Regions from separate parts of the Ruminococcus sp. RTP21204st1_B2_RTP21204_210225 genome, predicted to be linked through region 2. Evidence: predicted binding sites of a transcription regulator. Region 2 holds the regulator's gene; the other holds the start of a gene.
The links. The regulator Rex, encoded in region 2, represses fermentation and respiration genes when NADH is low (regulators of the CRP and FNR family bind a similar motif). The targets are predictions, from matches to a motif close to ATTGTTAANNNNTTAACAAT.
Positions count from the first base shown of each region.

Region 1: pgk (phosphoglycerate kinase) is a predicted target of Rex. The motif match lies at 4,316-4,335, and genes of this name have one in related genera.

Region 1 is NZ_JBCPGA010000012.1:46,769-55,678, reverse strand. It holds gene AB5123_RS06475 (DUF5711 family protein) at 1-1,030, shown strand, start outside; gene AB5123_RS06470 (CvpA family protein) at 1,047-1,925, shown strand; gene AB5123_RS06465 (ATP-dependent Clp protease ATP-binding subunit) at 1,966-4,233, shown strand; gene pgk (phosphoglycerate kinase) at 4,373-5,596, shown strand; gene AB5123_RS06455 (DUF3592 domain-containing protein) at 5,675-6,196, shown strand; gene tpiA (triose-phosphate isomerase) at 6,328-7,104, shown strand; gene AB5123_RS06445 (hypothetical protein) at 7,223-7,672, shown strand; gene gpmI (2,3-bisphosphoglycerate-independent phosphoglycerate mutase) at 7,708-8,910, shown strand, end outside.
Region 2 is NZ_JBCPGA010000025.1:109-9,018, forward strand. It holds gene adhE (bifunctional acetaldehyde-CoA/alcohol dehydrogenase) at 131-2,749, opposite strand; gene AB5123_RS09365 (phosphotransferase family protein) at 3,238-3,996, shown strand; gene AB5123_RS09370 (hypothetical protein) at 4,208-4,798, shown strand; gene AB5123_RS09375 (redox-sensing transcriptional repressor Rex) at 4,849-5,517, opposite strand; gene AB5123_RS09380 (RNA polymerase sigma factor) at 5,776-6,288, shown strand; gene AB5123_RS09385 (DUF4367 domain-containing protein) at 6,290-6,967, shown strand; gene AB5123_RS09390 (hypothetical protein) at 7,112-7,498, shown strand; gene AB5123_RS09395 (hypothetical protein) at 7,626-8,060, shown strand; gene AB5123_RS09400 (hypothetical protein) at 8,080-8,910, shown strand, end outside.

The sequences.
Region 1 (8,910 bases), on a different contig from region 2:
TTTGGACAGACCTCATGCCACTATAGTAAACGACGGAAAAAAGCAAAGCGGAAATTTCCCGCTGACCTTTGATGAAAGCTCCGTTAACGTTATAAAACAGCTTTCCGACGGTATAGTTCGAGTTGACGACAGGAACATTGCTTTTTATGACGAGTCGGGCAATAAGATATCGGATAATTCTCACAACTTTGCAAACCCTGTTGTAAGAACATCTGGAAAGCGTGTGCTTGTTTACGATAACGGTGGAAATTCTTTCAGAGTGCTGAATAAAAAGGGCGAGCTGCTCTCAAAGGATATAGACCAGTCTATACTTTTGGCGGAGATAGCCCCTGACAGCACAGTTGCAGTGGTCACCCAGACTGAGAAATATGCCGCAGTGCTGACAGTTTATGACTCCTCGGGAGCAGAGATATATCAGTGGTCAAGCTCACGAAGAATACTTGATATAAGCTTTGATAAGGACGGAAACGGCTGTTGTATCTCAACATTTTCCAGCAGTGGCGGAGCGTTACGCTCTGTCGTCTATTATGTGACCTTTGACAGCACAGAGGAGAAGATGAAGAGCGAACAGCTTGAAACTCTCGCAGTTGCTGTTCAGCGAAACGATAACGGCGATTATTGGGTAGTGGGCGATACCTGCTTCTACAAGCTTGACAGCAATGGTAAAATACTTATGCAGTATGAATATCCTGAGGAGCTTTCAGACTATGCCCTGACAGACACCACTGCCGCAGTAGCATTCGATGGCATACAGCGTAAAACAGGAACTCTTGCGGTGTTCCGTTCGGACTCTGACGGAGATAAGCCTGATAGCGTTGTTTATACTCAAAGCGGCAAGCCTAAGAAAATGGTCGCAGAGAACAAGAAGGTGATCCTTCTCGGCGAGGATAATATAGAAGCCTATGACAGTGCAGGAAATCTACTTGCAACAGCGGCAGTGTCCTCTGAGTATCTTGACTTTGTTTACCTCAACGACAGCGTTTATTTCCTGGGTCTGCATGAGATAAACAAAATAGCTTTCGAGACCTGACGAAAGGCAGGAAAATATGGCATATTTTTTTGACGGAGCAGTTATAATGATCCTTATCGTGACCGCTCTGACAGGATACTGTAAGGGCTTTGTGAGATATGTCATCACAATGCTCGGAACAGTGGCAGCCGTTCTTGTGGCTTTTCTTATAGCCAATATGTCGGCTGAAAATGTATATAACAAATATTTCAAAACACAGCTTATAACGAGCCTTGAAAACGCTGCTGAACAGACGGATCTTTCAAAGCTTGTGAGCAATGAACTGAAAAACGAGGGCGTTGATATCGACCTTTCAGATGAGGAGATAAAAAACGTCCTGTCAGGGGCAGGCACTCTTGCGGAGAATACCGAAAAGCTGCTTGTTTCAAAGGGAACAGACCTTGATACCGCTCAGCAAAAGGGCGAGGAGCTTTCAGAGTATATCCACAGCGTTATGCCCCAAAAGCTCAGCGAAAAGCTGGAGGGCAATAAGCTTGGAAAAAGTCTGTCTAAGGCGGTGAAGTTCACTGCCGAGCAGATAGACGAAGCCGTCAAGGCTCTCTCTGAGGGTGGCAGAACTGGTGCTGAGTATCTGGAAAAGAACATTTTCCGACCGATCGCCCTGACTTTTATAAGGCTTTGCGTGTTCATGACGGTTTATGTGCTTATGGAGATAGTCATAAGGCTTATCCTGCGTCTGTCGGGAGTTTTTACCCGAATGGCAGGTCTGACAGCGGCAAACCGTTTCGCAGGCATGGTGCTTGGTCTTTGCAAAGGTGGTCTGTATCTGGTGTTGATAGCCTTTATGGTCTGCACTGTGATAAATGCTACCGAGAACAAGCTTCCCAAGTTCAACAGCGCTGTTTTTGAAAATACCTATCTGTTCAGTTACTTCTTTGATATTCTGTATAAATGATTACCGTAAGGTGTATCAGTAAGGAAAGGAGCAAATAAAAATGTTAATGTGTTCAAGATGTAAAAAGCGTCCTGCTGTGGTGTTCATCTCACAGATGAACGCCAAGGACCCTCAGCACAAGAAGAACGAGGGACTTTGCCTTGTTTGTGCCAAGGAGCTTGGCATTTCGCAGGTGGACGATTATATGAAGGCAATGGGCATCTCAGACGATGACCTTGAAGCAATGTCAAATCAGCTTATGGAGGCTTCCGACGGGGACGATTTTGAGCCGGGCGGAACGAACTTCCTGAGCAATCTTTTCGGCGGTGATGCAGCCAATCTTTTCAGCAACCTCGCAGGAGGTATGCCTAAAGCCACCGATGAGGGCGGAGAGAACAAGCCAAAGGATAAAAAGAAAAAGCTTAAATTTCTCAACAACTATTGCACAAATCTTACTCAGAAAGCAAGAGAGGGCAAGCTTGATAACGTTGTGGGCAGAGATAAGGAGATATCAAGAGTTATCCATATCCTGTCAAGACGTCAGAAGAACAACCCATGCCTTATAGGCGAACCTGGCGTTGGTAAAACAGCCATTGCCGAGGGTATCGCACAGAGGATAGTTGGCGGAGATGTGCCGTTCCATATCAAGGATAAGGAACTTTACCTCCTTGACCTTACCGCACTTGTTGCAGGCACTCAGTTCAGAGGACAGTTCGAGAGCCGCTGTAAAGGACTTGTAGAGGAAGTAAAAGAGCAGGGCAATGTTATCCTCTTTATAGACGAGGTGCATACCCTTGTTGGCACAGGCGATAATGAGGGAACGATGAACGCAGCTAATATCCTGAAACCGTCCCTTTCAAGAGGCGAGATACAGGTAATAGGCGCAACGACTTTCAAGGAGTACAGAAAGTATATCGAAAAGGACTCTGCACTTGAAAGACGTTTCCAGCCTGTAACAGTTTCCGAGCCGACAGTTGAGGACACAATCACAGTCCTCAAAGGCATAAAGCAGTATTACGAGAATTTCCATAGAGTAAAGATATCAGACGATATGCTCAGAGAGTGTGCAGTGCTTTCTGAAAGATATATCAACGACAGATTCCTCCCTGACAAGGCGATAGATCTTCTTGATGAAGCCTGCGCCTGCACAAGTATCAGAACGCCTGAAATAGAGGAGTTCGACGCACTTAACGAGGAGCTTAAAAAGCATGAAAAGCTCGTTGAGGATTACGAACAGAAGTCAGACCCTGACTATGAGATAATCGCAAAGGAAAAGGGCGAGATACTCAGGATCCAGAACAGACTCAAAGAGGTGGAAGAAACTCTTAAAAACGTTCAGGTCACAGAGGAAGATATCTCAAAGGTAATAGAGCTTTGGACAGGTATCCCTGCCAATAAGATAGCTCAGACCGAGTATGATAAGATAAAGCATCTTAAAGAAGCTCTTTCAAAGCGTGTTATCGGCCAGGACGAAGCCGTTGATAAGGTCGCAAAGGCAATAAAGCGTACAAGGGTTCAGCTTTCAAAACGTCGCAGACCGGCTTCATTTATTTTCGTCGGCCCAACAGGCGTTGGAAAAACAGAGCTTGTGAAAGTCCTTGGAGAAGAGCTTTTTGACGCCACCGAACCGCTTATCAGAGTTGACATGACCGAGTATATGGAGAAGCACTCAGTATCAAAGCTTATCGGCTCACCTCCGGGATATGTAGGCTTTGATGAAGCAGGTCAGCTTACCGAAAAGGTGCGCCGCAGACCATATTCAGTGGTACTTTTTGACGAGATAGAAAAGGCTCACCCTGACGTTATGAACATACTCCTCCAGATACTTGACGAGGGACGTATCAACGATTCACAGGGCAGAAGCGTTTCATTTGAGAACACAGTTATCGTCATGACATCAAACGCAGGTTCGACTGATAGAGATACAGGTGTGGGCTTCAATAAGACCGACAGTGATATCGCCAAGGATAAAGCAATGAAAGCACTGAGAGATTTCCTGCGGCCTGAGTTTCTTGGAAGAATAGACGAGATAGTTGTGTTCAATCCGCTCACAGAGGAGAATTTCGCAGGCATAGCAGGTCTTATGCTGGACGAGATGAAGTCGCCGCTGGAGGAGAAACATATCAGCCTGAGATATACAGATGAAGCTTTGAAAGCTATCGCACATAAGGCATACGGTCAGAAGCTTGGTGCAAGAGATATCCGCCGCGTCATAAGAAACGAGGTGGAGGATAAGATAGCCGAACTGCTTATAGATAAGGGCGAGGGAGCGGTGTCCGCCGTGGCAATATCCGCTGACAACGGAGAGATAAAGGTGGACGCACTTTAAAAGCCTAAAGTTATAAAATCAGGGTAAAAATTATAAAAAAATACTTGATTTTTATGACGGTATGTTATATAATAAAGGTAAGGTTGTTAGTTTTTTAACAACGTGAATTAAAAAAATTAAATTGAGAGGTGTCTTTAAAATGGCAGGTTTAAACAAAGTTACTGTTGATGACATTAATGTAAAGGGCAAAAAGGTACTCGTAAGAGTTGACTTTAACGTTCCTCTTAAGGACGGCGTTATTACAAACGATAACAGAATAACAGCTGCTCTCCCAACTATCAAGAAGCTGGTAGCTGACGGCGGCAAGGTAGTTCTGTGTTCACATCTTGGCAAGCCAAAGAACGGCCCAGAGGCTAAGTTCTCACTTGCTCCTGCTGCTGCAAGACTTGCAGAGCTTCTTACTGAAACAAAGGTAACATTCGCTGCTGACGATACAGTAGTTGGCGACAACGCTAAGAAGGCAGTTGCTGAAATGGCTGACGGAGATATCGTTGTTCTTGAGAACACAAGATTCAGAGGCGCAGAGGAAACAAAGAACGGCGAAGCTTTCGCTAAGGAACTTGCTGACCTCGTTGACGACGAAGTATTCGTAATGGACGCTTTCGGTTCAGCTCACAGAGCTCATGCTTCTACAGCTGGCGTTACAAAGTTCGTTAAGGAAACAGCAGTTGGTTACCTCATGCAGAAGGAGATCAACTATCTCGGAAATGCAGTTGAAACACCTGTTAGACCATTCGTTGCTATTCTCGGCGGCGCAAAGGTAGCAGATAAGCTCAACGTTATCTCAAACCTCCTCGAGAAGTGCGATACACTTATCATCGGTGGCGGTATGGCATATACATTCCTTAAGGCACAGGGCAAGGAAGTTGGTCTTTCCCTCGTTGACGATACAAAGATCGACTACTGCAAGGAAATGATGGCAAAGGCTGAAAAGCTTGGCAAGAAGCTTCTTCTCCCTATCGACACAACAGTTGCAGCAGGTTTCCCTGATCCTATCGACGCTCCTATCGACGTAGAAGTTGTTGATTCTGATAAGATCCCAGCTGACAAGGAAGGCCTTGATATCGGCACAAAGACACAGGCTCTCTTCGGCGAGGCTGTTAAGTCTGCAAAGACAGTTGTTTGGAACGGTCCTATGGGCGTGTTCGAGAACCCAACACTTGCAAAGGGTACTATCGCAGTTGCAAAGGCACTTGCTGAAACAGACGCTACAACTATCATCGGCGGCGGCGACTCAGCAGCAGCAGTTATCCAGCTTGGCTTTGCTGATAAGATGTCACACATCTCAACAGGCGGCGGAGCTTCACTTGAATACCTCGAGGGCAAGGTTCTCCCAGGTATTGACGTAATCGCTGACAAGTAATATATTTTACTAAGCTATAAGCTAGGGGCAGGCAGGTTTTGCCTGTCCCTTTTTTATGCAGAAATCGAGGTAGTAAAAATGAATGAAATAACACTACTTGCAAAAAGCGGATTAGGCTGGCAGGGCATAGGCGGAATAATTCTTCTGCTCACAGGCGTGGGACTTATCTATTTCGGTATCAAAGCCTTGCAGGGCTATCGCTTTTTCCCTGAGCAGGAATATAATATCCCTGAGGAGGATCACTACGAACCAACTCAGGCAAAAGCCTTGCAGAAAGTCAAGACCACAATGCCTGACTTCAACGGCGGTGAGGACAGAGTTTTTACCGAGTGGAAAATAGGCTATACCATTGACGGCGAAAAGTATACCCAGATAGTCACAGACAACGGCTATGAAAAGGGCGACATGATAGACATAAAGTATAACCCAGAAAACCCACAGGAATTTTACCTTGACGATGAAAAATCAAAGGTAGAAGTCACTGAGGAGGAAAAGGAAGCCGAGGAAAAAGAGGAGAAAACGCCTTTCGGCTATGCGGCTATCGCTATCGGTGTCCTGCTTGGCGTTTTCGGTGTGGTCATGCTTATAGATAAGCTGTAAAAAAACAGATAAAATAAGTCCAAGCCTTTGTTAATTAGTTGACAAATACGAGTGAATGTTGTATAATAGACTTGGAAAACTAGCAGGAGCAGTTTTTCTGTTCCCTATAAAAAATAAAGGAGTTTTTTATCATGAAAAAAGCTGTAAGAAAAGCAATTATTGCAGGAAACTGGAAAATGAACAAGACAAGACCTGAGGCTAAGGAGCTTCTCGAAGCTATCAAGCCACTGGTTGCAAACGCTGAGGGCAAGGTTGAAGTTATCGCTTGCGTACCTTTCACAAACCTTGAAACTGCTATCAACGCAACAGCAGGTTCAAACGTAAAGATCGGTGCAGAGAACGTTCACTTTGAGAAGAGCGGTGCTTTCACAGGCGAGATCTCAGCAGATATGCTCGTTGAGCTTGGCGTTGAGTACGTTGTTATCGGTCACTCTGAGAGAAGACAGTATTTCGGTGAAACAGACGAAACAGTAAACAAGAGAACAAAGGCAGCTCTTGCAGCTGGTCTTAAGCCTATCGTTTGCGTTGGCGAGCTTCTCTGGGAGCGTGAGTGCAACATCACAGAGGAAGTTATCGCAAGACAGGTAAAGCTTGATTTCTTCGGTGTATCAGCAGAGGACGTTAAGAAGTCCGTTATCGCTTACGAGCCAGTTTGGGCTATCGGAACAGGCAAGACAGCTACAGCAGATCAGGCAGAGGAAGTTTGCGCATTCATCAGAGCAACACTTGCTAAGATCTATGACGAGGCTACAGCAGAGGCAGTTACAATTCAGTACGGCGGTTCAATGAACGCTAAGAACTGCGCAGAGCTTCTTTCTAAGGAGAACGTAGACGGCGGTCTTATCGGCGGCGCTTCACTGAAGGCTGCTGACTTCAACACTATCGTTCAGGCTGCTGTTGAGGGCTAATTAACAGACGGATATCTAGGGGCAAAATATCATTCGTCACAAGAACAAACAAATAAAAAGTTCCGCAGGGGACGGCTGCGGCTGTCCTCTGCTTTTTTTTGAACAGGGGGACGCAACTATGAAAAAAATAATATTTGCAGCATTAGTATTATCTATGTGTATGTCATTTGCAGCCTGCGGAAGCACTGACGAAAGCAGCGCACCAGCGGCAGAAAGCTCTCAGACAACATCTGAAGCTAAGCTTGAAAATGTAACTATCAAAATGGACTCTAGTAAGCTCCTTAGCGGCGTTGAGTTCACAGACAGCGAGCTGCTCGACAAGATAACAGAGTTCCGCACGAAAGTCATGGAAAACGCAGAAGAAAAAGAGCCGGATTCAAAGGAGTACGTTGTTGGCGGCGATTGGCTGGATATAAAATGTTCAGAAGGTCCAGCTATCTACTATGAAGCAGGAGAGAGCAACTATGTCCGTATCGGCGCAAAGACCTATTACACAAGCGACGATACAGCCAAGGAATTTAAGGAATATGTCCTGAGCTTCCTTGAAAATGGCGGTTATTGGGGATAATACGAATATAAATGATGTTGAAAGGACTAAGAAATATGTCAAAGAAACCCATAGCACTTATCATTATGGACGGCTTCGGCTATAATCACAAGGATTACGGCAACGCTATCAGAGCTGCCAAAACACCTAATATCGACAGACTTCTTGCCAACTATCCACACACTCTTATCGGCGCAAGCGGCATGGACGTTGGACTTCCTGAGGGACAGATGGGTAACTCAGAGGTAGGCCATACAAATATCGGTGCAGGAAGAATAGTTTATCAGGAACTTACAAGAATTACAAAGTCTATCAAGGACGGCGAATTCTTCTCAAATGAAGCTTTCACAGCAGCCGTTGAGAACTGCAAGAAGAATGACAGCGCACTCCACCTGTTCGGACTTCTTTCAAACGGCGGCGTTCACTCACATAATTCACACCTCTATGGTCTTTTGGAACTTGCTAAGAAAGCAGGTCTTACAAAGGTATACGTTCATTGCTTCATGGACGGCAGAGATGTTCCTCCTACAAGCGGAGTTGACTTCGTAGCTGAGCTTGAAGAAAAGCTCAAGGAAATTGGTGTCGGCAAGATAGCAACAGTAATGGGACGTTACTATGCAATGGACAGAGATAACCGTTGGGAGCGTGTAGGCAAGGCTTATGACGCAATGGTATACGGCGAGGGCAATAAGGCTGATAACGCAGTTGACGCTATCAAGGCTTCCTATGCCGCTGACGTTACAGACGAGTTCGTTGTTCCTACAGTTATCGATGAAAACGGCAAGATATCCGCAAATGACAGCGTTATCTTCTTCAACTTCCGTCCTGACAGAGCAAGAGAGATAACAAGAACTCTCGTTGACGACGACTTCATAGGATTTGAGAGAAGAAACGGCAGATTCCCACTTTACTATGTCTGCATGACACAGTATGACGCAACAATGCCAAACGTTGACGTTGCATTCAAGCCAGCAAGCCTTGAAAATACTTTCGGCGAGTATATCGCAAAGAAGGGTCTTTCACAGCTTAGAATTGCCGAAACAGAGAAGTATGCACACGTTACATTCTTCTTCAACGGCGGCGTAGAAGCTCCTTTTGAGAACGAGGACAGAGCCCTCATCAATTCACCGAAGGTAGCAACTTATGACCTCCAGCCTGAAATGAGCGCATATCTTGTTTGCGACGAAGTTCTCAAGAGAATAGAGTCTGACAAGTATGACGCAATTATCCTCAACTATGCAAACTGCGATATGGTAGGT
Region 2 (8,910 bases):
ATTATTTTAAGTGCAAATTAACAAAAAAATGACTGCCTGCTCCCTAAAGGGAACAAGCAGTCGGAGGTTTATTATAGATCAACTAATAATCAAATATTAGTCACTCTGCAAATTGCTTTGTCAGCAAAGATTATTTGCCGTAGTAAGCCTTGAGGTACATTTCCTTCAGCTCGCTCATCAGTGGGTATCTTGGGTTAGCACCTGTGCACTGGTCATCAAATGCGTCCTCAACCATGTTGTCGAGAGTGTCAAGGAAGTGCTTCTCGTCTACGCCGTAATCAGCGATAGTCTTCTTGATACCAACTCTTTCCTTGAGTGCCTCGATAGCGTCGATGAACTTGTTAAGTGTATCCTCATCGTTCTTACCAACGATACCAAGAGAATGTGCACACTCGCAGTATCTCTCAAGAGTATGTGGATACTGATACTGTGAGAAAGTACCCATCTTTCTAGGTGTTGGGTCAGCGTTGTATCTCATTACCATTGTGATAAGGAGAGCGTTAGCAACGCCGTGTGGCAGGTGATGATAAGCACCGAGCTTATGAGCCATTGAGTGGCAAACACCGAGGAATGCGTTAGCGAATGCCATACCAGCCATTGTAGATGCTGTAGCCATTTCCTCACGAGCCTTAACGTCTGTCTGACCATTGTCATATGCACCTGGCAGATACTTGAAGATAAGCTTCATAGCTCTCAGTGCAAGACCGTCAGTGTAATCTGTAGCCATTACAGATGCATAAGCCTCAAGAGCGTGTGTCAGAGCGTCGATACCTGATGCAGAAGTCAGACCTCTTGGAGCAGACATCATCATATCTGTATCAACGATAGCCATGTTAGGCATGAGCTGGTAGTCAGCCAGAGGATACTTAGTACCTGTCTTTTCATCAGTGATAACTGCGAAAGGTGTTACCTCAGAACCTGTACCAGAAGATGTTGGGATAGCAATGAAGTATGCCTTCTCACCCATCTTAGGGAATGTGTAAACTCTCTTACGGATATCGATATATCTCATAGCCATATCGAAGAAGTCAGCGTCTGGATGCTCGTAAAGAACCCACATGATCTTACCAGCGTCCATTGCAGAACCACCGCCGATAGCGATAATTGTGTCAGGCTCGAAAGCTCTCAACTGAGCAACACCCTCAAGTGCACAAGCAAGTGTTGGGTCTGGAGCAACATCGAAGAATGTTTCGTGGAGAATACCCATTTCATCGAGTTTATCTGTGATAGCCTTTGTATAACCATTCTTATAAAGGAACTGGTCTGTTACGATGAATGCCTTTTTCTTGCCCATAACAGTCTTCAACTCGTCAAGAGCAACAGGGAGACAACCCTTCTTGAAGTATACCTTTTCAGGTGCTCTGAACCAAAGCATATTCTCTCTCCTCTCAACGACTGTCTTAATGTTCAGCAGGTGCTTAACGCCAACGTTCTCAGAAACTGAGTTGCCGCCCCATGAACCGCAGCCGAGTGTGAGGGAAGGAGCAAAGTCAAAGTTGTAGAGGTCACCGATACCACCGAGTGAAGAAGGTGTGTTTACGATAAGACGGCAAGTCTTCATTCTTGCAGCGAACTTATTGAGCTTTTCTCTCTCGTTTATGTTATCTACCCAAAGAACTGAAGTATGACCAAGACCGCCGTTGTTTACGAGAAGTGCCTCTGCGATGTCAAGAGCGTCGTCAAAGTTCTTTGACTTGTACATACCAAGGATAGTTGTGAGCTTTTCGTGACCGAAAGCCTCTTCAGGAGCTGTGCTTGTAGCCTCGCCGATGAGTACCTTTGTATCCTCTGGAACTTCAAAGCCAGCCATCTTAGCGATAGTTACAGGACGCTGACCAACGATCTTAGCATTAAGAGCACCGTTGATGAGCATTGTCTTTCTGATCTTATCGGCTTCTTCATCGTTAAGGAAGTAGCAACCTCTCTTGATGAATTCCTTCTTAACATCGTTGTAAACTGTCTTATCAGCGATAACTGTCTGCTCTGTAGCACAGATCATACCGTTATCAAATGTCTTAGAATGAATGATAGAGTTTACAGCGTTTACGATATCAGCAGAAGAATCAATAATAGCTGATGCATTACCGGCACCAACACCGAGAGCTGGTGTACCAGATGAATAAGCAGCCTTTACCATTCCAGGACCGCCTGTAGCGAGGATTGTGTCAGACTCTCTCATTATCATATTTGTGAGTTCAAGAGAAGGAACGTCGATCCAACCGATGATACCCTTTGGAGCACCTGCTGCAACAGCTGCATCATAAACGATCTTAGCAGCAGCGATAGTTGACTTCTTTGCTCTTGGGTGTGGTGAGATTATGATACCATTTCTTGTCTTAAGACAGATAAGTGTCTTGAATATAGCAGTAGAAGTTGGGTTTGTTGTTGGGATAACAGCAGCGATAAGACCGATAGGCTCGTAAATTCTCATTGTGCCGTAAGCCTTATTTTCCTCAAAAACACCACAAGTTTGAACATTCTTGTACTTATTGTAGATGTGCTCAGCAGCATAGTTGTTCTTGATAACCTTGTCTTCAACGATACCCATGCCTGTTTCCTCAACAGCCATCTTTGCAAGTGGGATTCTTGCCTTGTTAGCAGCGATAGCAGCAGCCTTGAAAATCTTATCTACCTGCTCCTGTGTGTAGGTAGCGAAGATAGCCTGTGCAGCTCTTACTTCAGCGATCTTAGCAGTCAGAGCTTCCTCTGTATCGACGATGCCGACTGTTTTAGCTTCACTCTTTGCCATAAAATAAACCTCCAATAAATTAATTATTGTTTTTACTCTTGATAACTCCCGTAGGGGTTTTATCTTAACTATATTATATACGATTGTTATTTTTTTGTCAATCTTATAAAGTTACAGCTTTTTTGATATTTTACGTCGTTTTATTATGCAATATACATAAATATTGAACATTGTTTTATGATAGATTAACAATTCATGACCGTCAAATTGCACAATAGAAATCAGATTGATAAAAATTTATCATATATGCCGCCTAATAAAAGATTAATAAATATAAGATAAAAACTAAACAAAAATAAAACAGTTGTGAAAATAACGAAAAAATGCTTGACATTTAGAAAATCTGTAGTATAATATAGACATAACAGAGATACATAGAAAGCACGGAGATGTAAAGGTAATTTTACACAATAAGGCTGTTGAAAAATCGATGTATACTCTGAAACTCGACTTAATACCATATTTTAAAATAAAAGGAGATATGACTTATGAAACTTGATAACTTTGTAGCATCCAGCGACATCTATGATGTTTATGAATCTGATGGAATGGCAGTCAGGATCTATAAGAAGCCTGAATACAAGGAAAAGTGTCTGTATGCGGCTCTTACACACGCAAGAGTTGAAACAACACTTGGCAATTCCTTTATAAAGATGCCTGTTCTTCACGAGGTTTCCGTTATCGACGGCAAATGGGCTATAACAATGGACTTTATAAAAGGTAAGACTCTTCAGCAGCTTATGGACGAAAATCCAGACAAGAAAGACACGTATCTTAACCAGTTTATCGACATTCAGTGCGAGATACACGCTCAGTATATGCCACTTCTTTCAAAGCTGAAAGATAAGATTGCAAGACAGATCAAGACTCTTGGTCAGATCGACGAGATAAAGAAGTATGAGCTTCTCACAAGACTTGATTCAATGCCAAAGCACATCAAGCTTTGCCATGGTAACTTTGAGCCAAAGAACGTTATCATCAATGACGAAGGTACTTATGTTATCAATTGGGGTTCTGCTAGACAAGGCAATGCTTCTGCTGACGTTGCAAGAACATACCTGCTGTTCTGCCTTAACAATCCTGATCTTGCTGAGGCTTATCTTGATAAGTATTGCGTAAAGAGCGGAACATCTAAGCAGTATGTACAGGCTTGGTTGCCGATCGTTGCAGCAGCACAGCTCATTAAGGGCAAACCAGAGGAGAAGGATCTGCTCATGAAGTGGATCGACGTTGTAGATTACGATTAGTCTTTTCGTCAGCTTGTAACAAATTTGTAACCTCTTATTGTGCAAATAGCTAAAAAATGATTTATCCCGATTATGAGTTTCGTCATAATCGGGATATTTTGTTACAATTCTTTATAATCCCTTTACAGAGTAATTTTCATGTGATATAATGTGAAACTGTTGAAATATGACATAATGATTTAGGACTACAGAGGTTATTCGGAGGATCAATATGAAAAAGCTAATGATAGCTGTTGCTATAGTTTGCACTATGTTTGCTTTCCCGGCTTGTGGAAAAAATGCTGATAATAAAACAGAAAATAATGTTAATCTTACAAATAATGACGTAACGACAGCTCAGACAGAGGTTACTGATGAAGTGCCAGACGAAACTACTTCACTCCCTGACAGAAGCACTCTTGAAAAGATACCAGATGAGGCTGTTGATTCGTTTAATCAGGTCGTAGATGTCTGCAAGGAGATATATCCTTTGGCTGAAAAAACAAAAAGGCTTTATGGTTATACAGGCACTAAGACTGTGAACAAAAAGAATTGTTACATTTTTGTTATATATGATAAAAATGACGATGTGTTGACAAAGGTGGCAACTGTCGCTGCCGAGGTCGCATCAGATAAGCTTTACGTTCTTGATGATGAAACAGGAAGTGCTGAAAAAATCAATACCGAGGATGTTAAAACTCAATCTACAGAGTCATGGGCAGATCAAGTAACTGAGTCTTTTGCTGAATACTATCAGAGCAAAGAGGTTAATGACCATCTTGCTGCAGTTGTTGAAACAGCCGCGGTTAAAACAGTTCGCTAATACTTTATATAAAAAAATCACACCAGAGAATTTTCTGGTGTGAATTTTTTTTATTCGATCTCTTCGCTGTTGTCAGTGTCAGTGCTTGTGATGATATTTGTTGCATATGTAAGTGTAAGCAGGCTGTCACCTAAATGGACATTTTCCACAACTATGTTTTCATAGTCGATGCTAAGATCATAATGTGAAAAATTCCAGAACGCTTTCAGACCAAGATTTACAAGCTGGTCTGCAATAGCCTGAGTGTTTGCCTTCGGTATACAAAGCACAGCTACAACAGGGGAGTTTGCTTCGCAAAAGCTTTCTATATCATTAGTGTGACGAATCGGTATGTTTCCTACCACTTCACCAGTGAGCTTAGGGTTTATATCAAATATGCCAATGAGATTGCAACCCCTTGTTTCAAAGTTAATATGTGTGGCGATAGCTTTACCAAGGTTTCCTGCACCGATAAGTATGGTCTTGAAATGTTTGTCTACTCCGAGTATCTTGCCTATTTCCATTCTAAGCTCGTCAACGTGATAGCCATATCCCTGCTGACCGAATCCGCCAAAGCAGTTAAGGTCTTGTCTTATTTGTGAAGCCGTGAGCTTCATTCTCTCAGAAAGCTCCCTTGAAGATATTCTTTCAAGTCCTTCTTTTTGAAGCTCACCTAAAAATCTATAATAACGTGGCAGTCGTTTTATTACTGATGCGGATATCGAACCGTCTTTAGACATATATTTACACTTTCCTTTACTAAAAAACATGATTGATAAATAAATAACAATATCACATAATATAATAGCACTAATCTTTTCTTTTGTCAAGGACTTGTAAACTCTGGCTATTTCAACTTCCGTGTTGATGTTAACAAACATTTCACAATCAACAAGGTTTTACTTCTACAAAACATCCCCCTTGAATTTATACATAAATAATGTTATACTTGATACATTATAAAGTATATAGGATGTGATGAAATGCTTGGCGTGTGTATGGCATTGATCGATGATGAAAAAGATAAAAAGGCTTTTGAAAAGCTGTATAATAAATACAAAAATAAAGTTCATGCAATATCCTTGAATATATTAAAAAATGAACAACTTGCTGAGGAATCAACTTCTGACACTTTTTTATCGTTGGCTAAATGTTTTCAAAAAATTAAACATTTAGAATATCACAAATTGGATTATTACATTGTCATAACTAGTAGGAACATGGCAAAGAATATATCTAAAAAGGAAAAAGAAAATTTAATGACGGTTTCCTACGATGATGATTCTTATTTTGTAAATGAAAATATGTCATGTTACGAATTTGAATTTTTGAAAGGTTGCATAAAGAAACTGAAAGTTGACGATCAAGAGATTCTTTATTTAAAGTTTTCGTGTGGACTTGAATATTCTGAAATCTCAAAAACGCTTGGCATTACATCTGCCACAGCAAGAAAACGTCTGCAGTATGCCAAAAACAGATTGAAGATATTACTTGAAAAGGGTGATTTATAACATGAATAATTTTTCATATTTTTCAAAAGCTCTCGATGAAGTCGTAAATGCCAGATTGGATGATTATGTTGAAACTCTTGAAGTAGACAAACGATATGAATTTTCGGAAAAGTACAATAAAAAAATAAACAAACTTATAAAACACAGAGAAAAGCCCTATTTTACTCTGATATGCACGACCGGCAGACGTGTTGCTTGTTGTGTTGCAGCATTGTTGATCCTATCATTTTCTTCGCTTAGCGTAAAAGCTGTGAGAGAGGCAGTTTGTGATTTCTTTATGAATATTTTTTCAGACCATACGGAGATTATAGCAGACAGTGAAATTGAGAATTCATATCCGCATTCGATTGACGAGGAATATCATATATCTTCACTTCCAAATGGATTTAAACAAGTCGACTATGATAAAATGGAAAATTCAATTATAATAACATACTTCAAGGATGATGATTATATCTTTTTTGAACAATACACAAAAGATGCATATCTTAGTAATTATGATAATGAACAGTCAACATTTGAATCATATACAGATGAAAACGGACAAGAATATCTAGTTCATAATACAGATCATGATCATACATTTATATGGGACAATGGTAAATATATTTTTGAAATATGCAGCAACTTAGACAAACGGTCTGTGTTGGAATTGTGTGAATCCACAAAAATAAAGTAAATTAATAAAAGCATATCACAAACAAACAATTTTCATTGTCATAGTAGGTGTAGGAGAAAATAAATCTCTTGCACCTATTTTTTGTGAAAGGAGGAACTTACATATATGAAAAAAGTGATATCGACAATTATATCGGTTGTTATTATGCTATGCCTATCACTTACAGCTTTTGCCGAACCCGAACTGCAAACGCCTTCTGACGATGACATTTCTGTTTGTTATTTATACACAGATAAAATATCAGGTACATTGTCAATCTCCAACAAGGCTGCAACTTGTAAATCCACTGTACGTGGTATTTCAGGTACAACTACTAAAATCGTTATAACTCAAACACTTCAGAAGAAAAATGGATCTTCATGGAATAAATACAGTAGTTGGACAAAAACATTCAACAGTTGGTATGCGATTTATTCAAATTCCAAAGAGTCTTTAAGCAGCGGTACTTATCGTGTAAAGACAGTTGCTAAGGTCTATAATGGCTCTGCCTATGAGACCATAACTATTTACAGCAAAACAGCGTCATGCTAAAATAATAGGCTGTGCACAGAAAGGACAGGTGATTCCAATGCAGTAATAATATTTATATAATCCAAAATCAAAAACAAAACATTGACATTCAAATATTTGGATGTTATAATAAAGAAGGACGTTTAATATGAAAAAGATCGTTAAGAGGATCGTAGCTATGGGTACTGCTGTTATGATGATGAGTTCTATGGCTATTGGGGCTAGTGCGTATGAAGCCATAAAATACGGCAGAGCAGTTGGTGGTTCTGGCTCAAATGCTTATATTTCATGTTTTGTAACAGGAATAAGAACAAATTCAACTGTAGCTGGTCAAGCTTGGACTAGGACATCAAGTAACAATAACAATGTTTACAATCCAAATTGTAAATACAGCGGTTATGTTTATGCAAGTGCCTCTGTTGGTGGTACTGGTTGTGGATCATCTCATTCTGACACAGGTAAAATTGAGCATTCGTTTGGGTTAAAAGGTTGTACATCTTCAAAGTTAGTAAAAACTGTACATATTTATAATGATAAGGTACATGGCAATTACAGCACAACGCTTTCCGTTGATAGTCAATAATAGAACTTGAGTGTGAATTATGAAAACTAAAATTATTATCGCAACAGCCGCAGTTATAATTGCCGCAGTTGCAGTTACACTTTTCATTTCTCTTGGCACAAAATCCGATAAGGCGGTTTCTTCTGAAAAGGGTCAACAAGAACTTTCTGCTTCTCCCACAAACCTTTTGTGTCCTGAAGCTTCTTCTACTGCATTTGCAAACAATTTTGTGTATTACAAAACCTATGACGGCATTGCAGAATATGATATCGAATCCGACAGCCTTGCAATGATAAAGGTCAAGCTTCAAGAGTATTCAAACTTGTCCTGCTATACCATATATGACGGCGTTATATACGCTGTAAGGTCAGTGTATAATTCTGCTACGCAAAAAGAAGATTACAGCATTGTCACAGTGGATTACAACAGCGGTGAAGTCACGGAAGTGTATTCTGCACCAAAGGACAGCATATTAGGCTGTATGTCTATGGACAAAGACGGAGATATCTATTTTGTTGAGGGCAAATACAAAAAGAGCGAGACCGACGAGAACGGATTCAGCACAGGCTATTCGCTATATAAATACGCTCTCAAAAACTCTGACAAAAGCGAGATAACAAAAGCCAATACCTATTACATAAGCGACGGCAAGCTTTATTTTACAAGGCTTTGCCCAAAGACGGATACAGTCCGCCTATTTATAGCTCCACTTTCAGACCCTCAGAACGTCAAGGATACAGGCATTGATGTTGGCTCTCAGATAAGCGAAAATACGCCGTATATGTATTATCCGGCCGACGGAGATGTGTATTACTCTAATGGCGAAAACAAGCTGTATAGGTATAACGAGGATAATGAAAAAAGTGACACA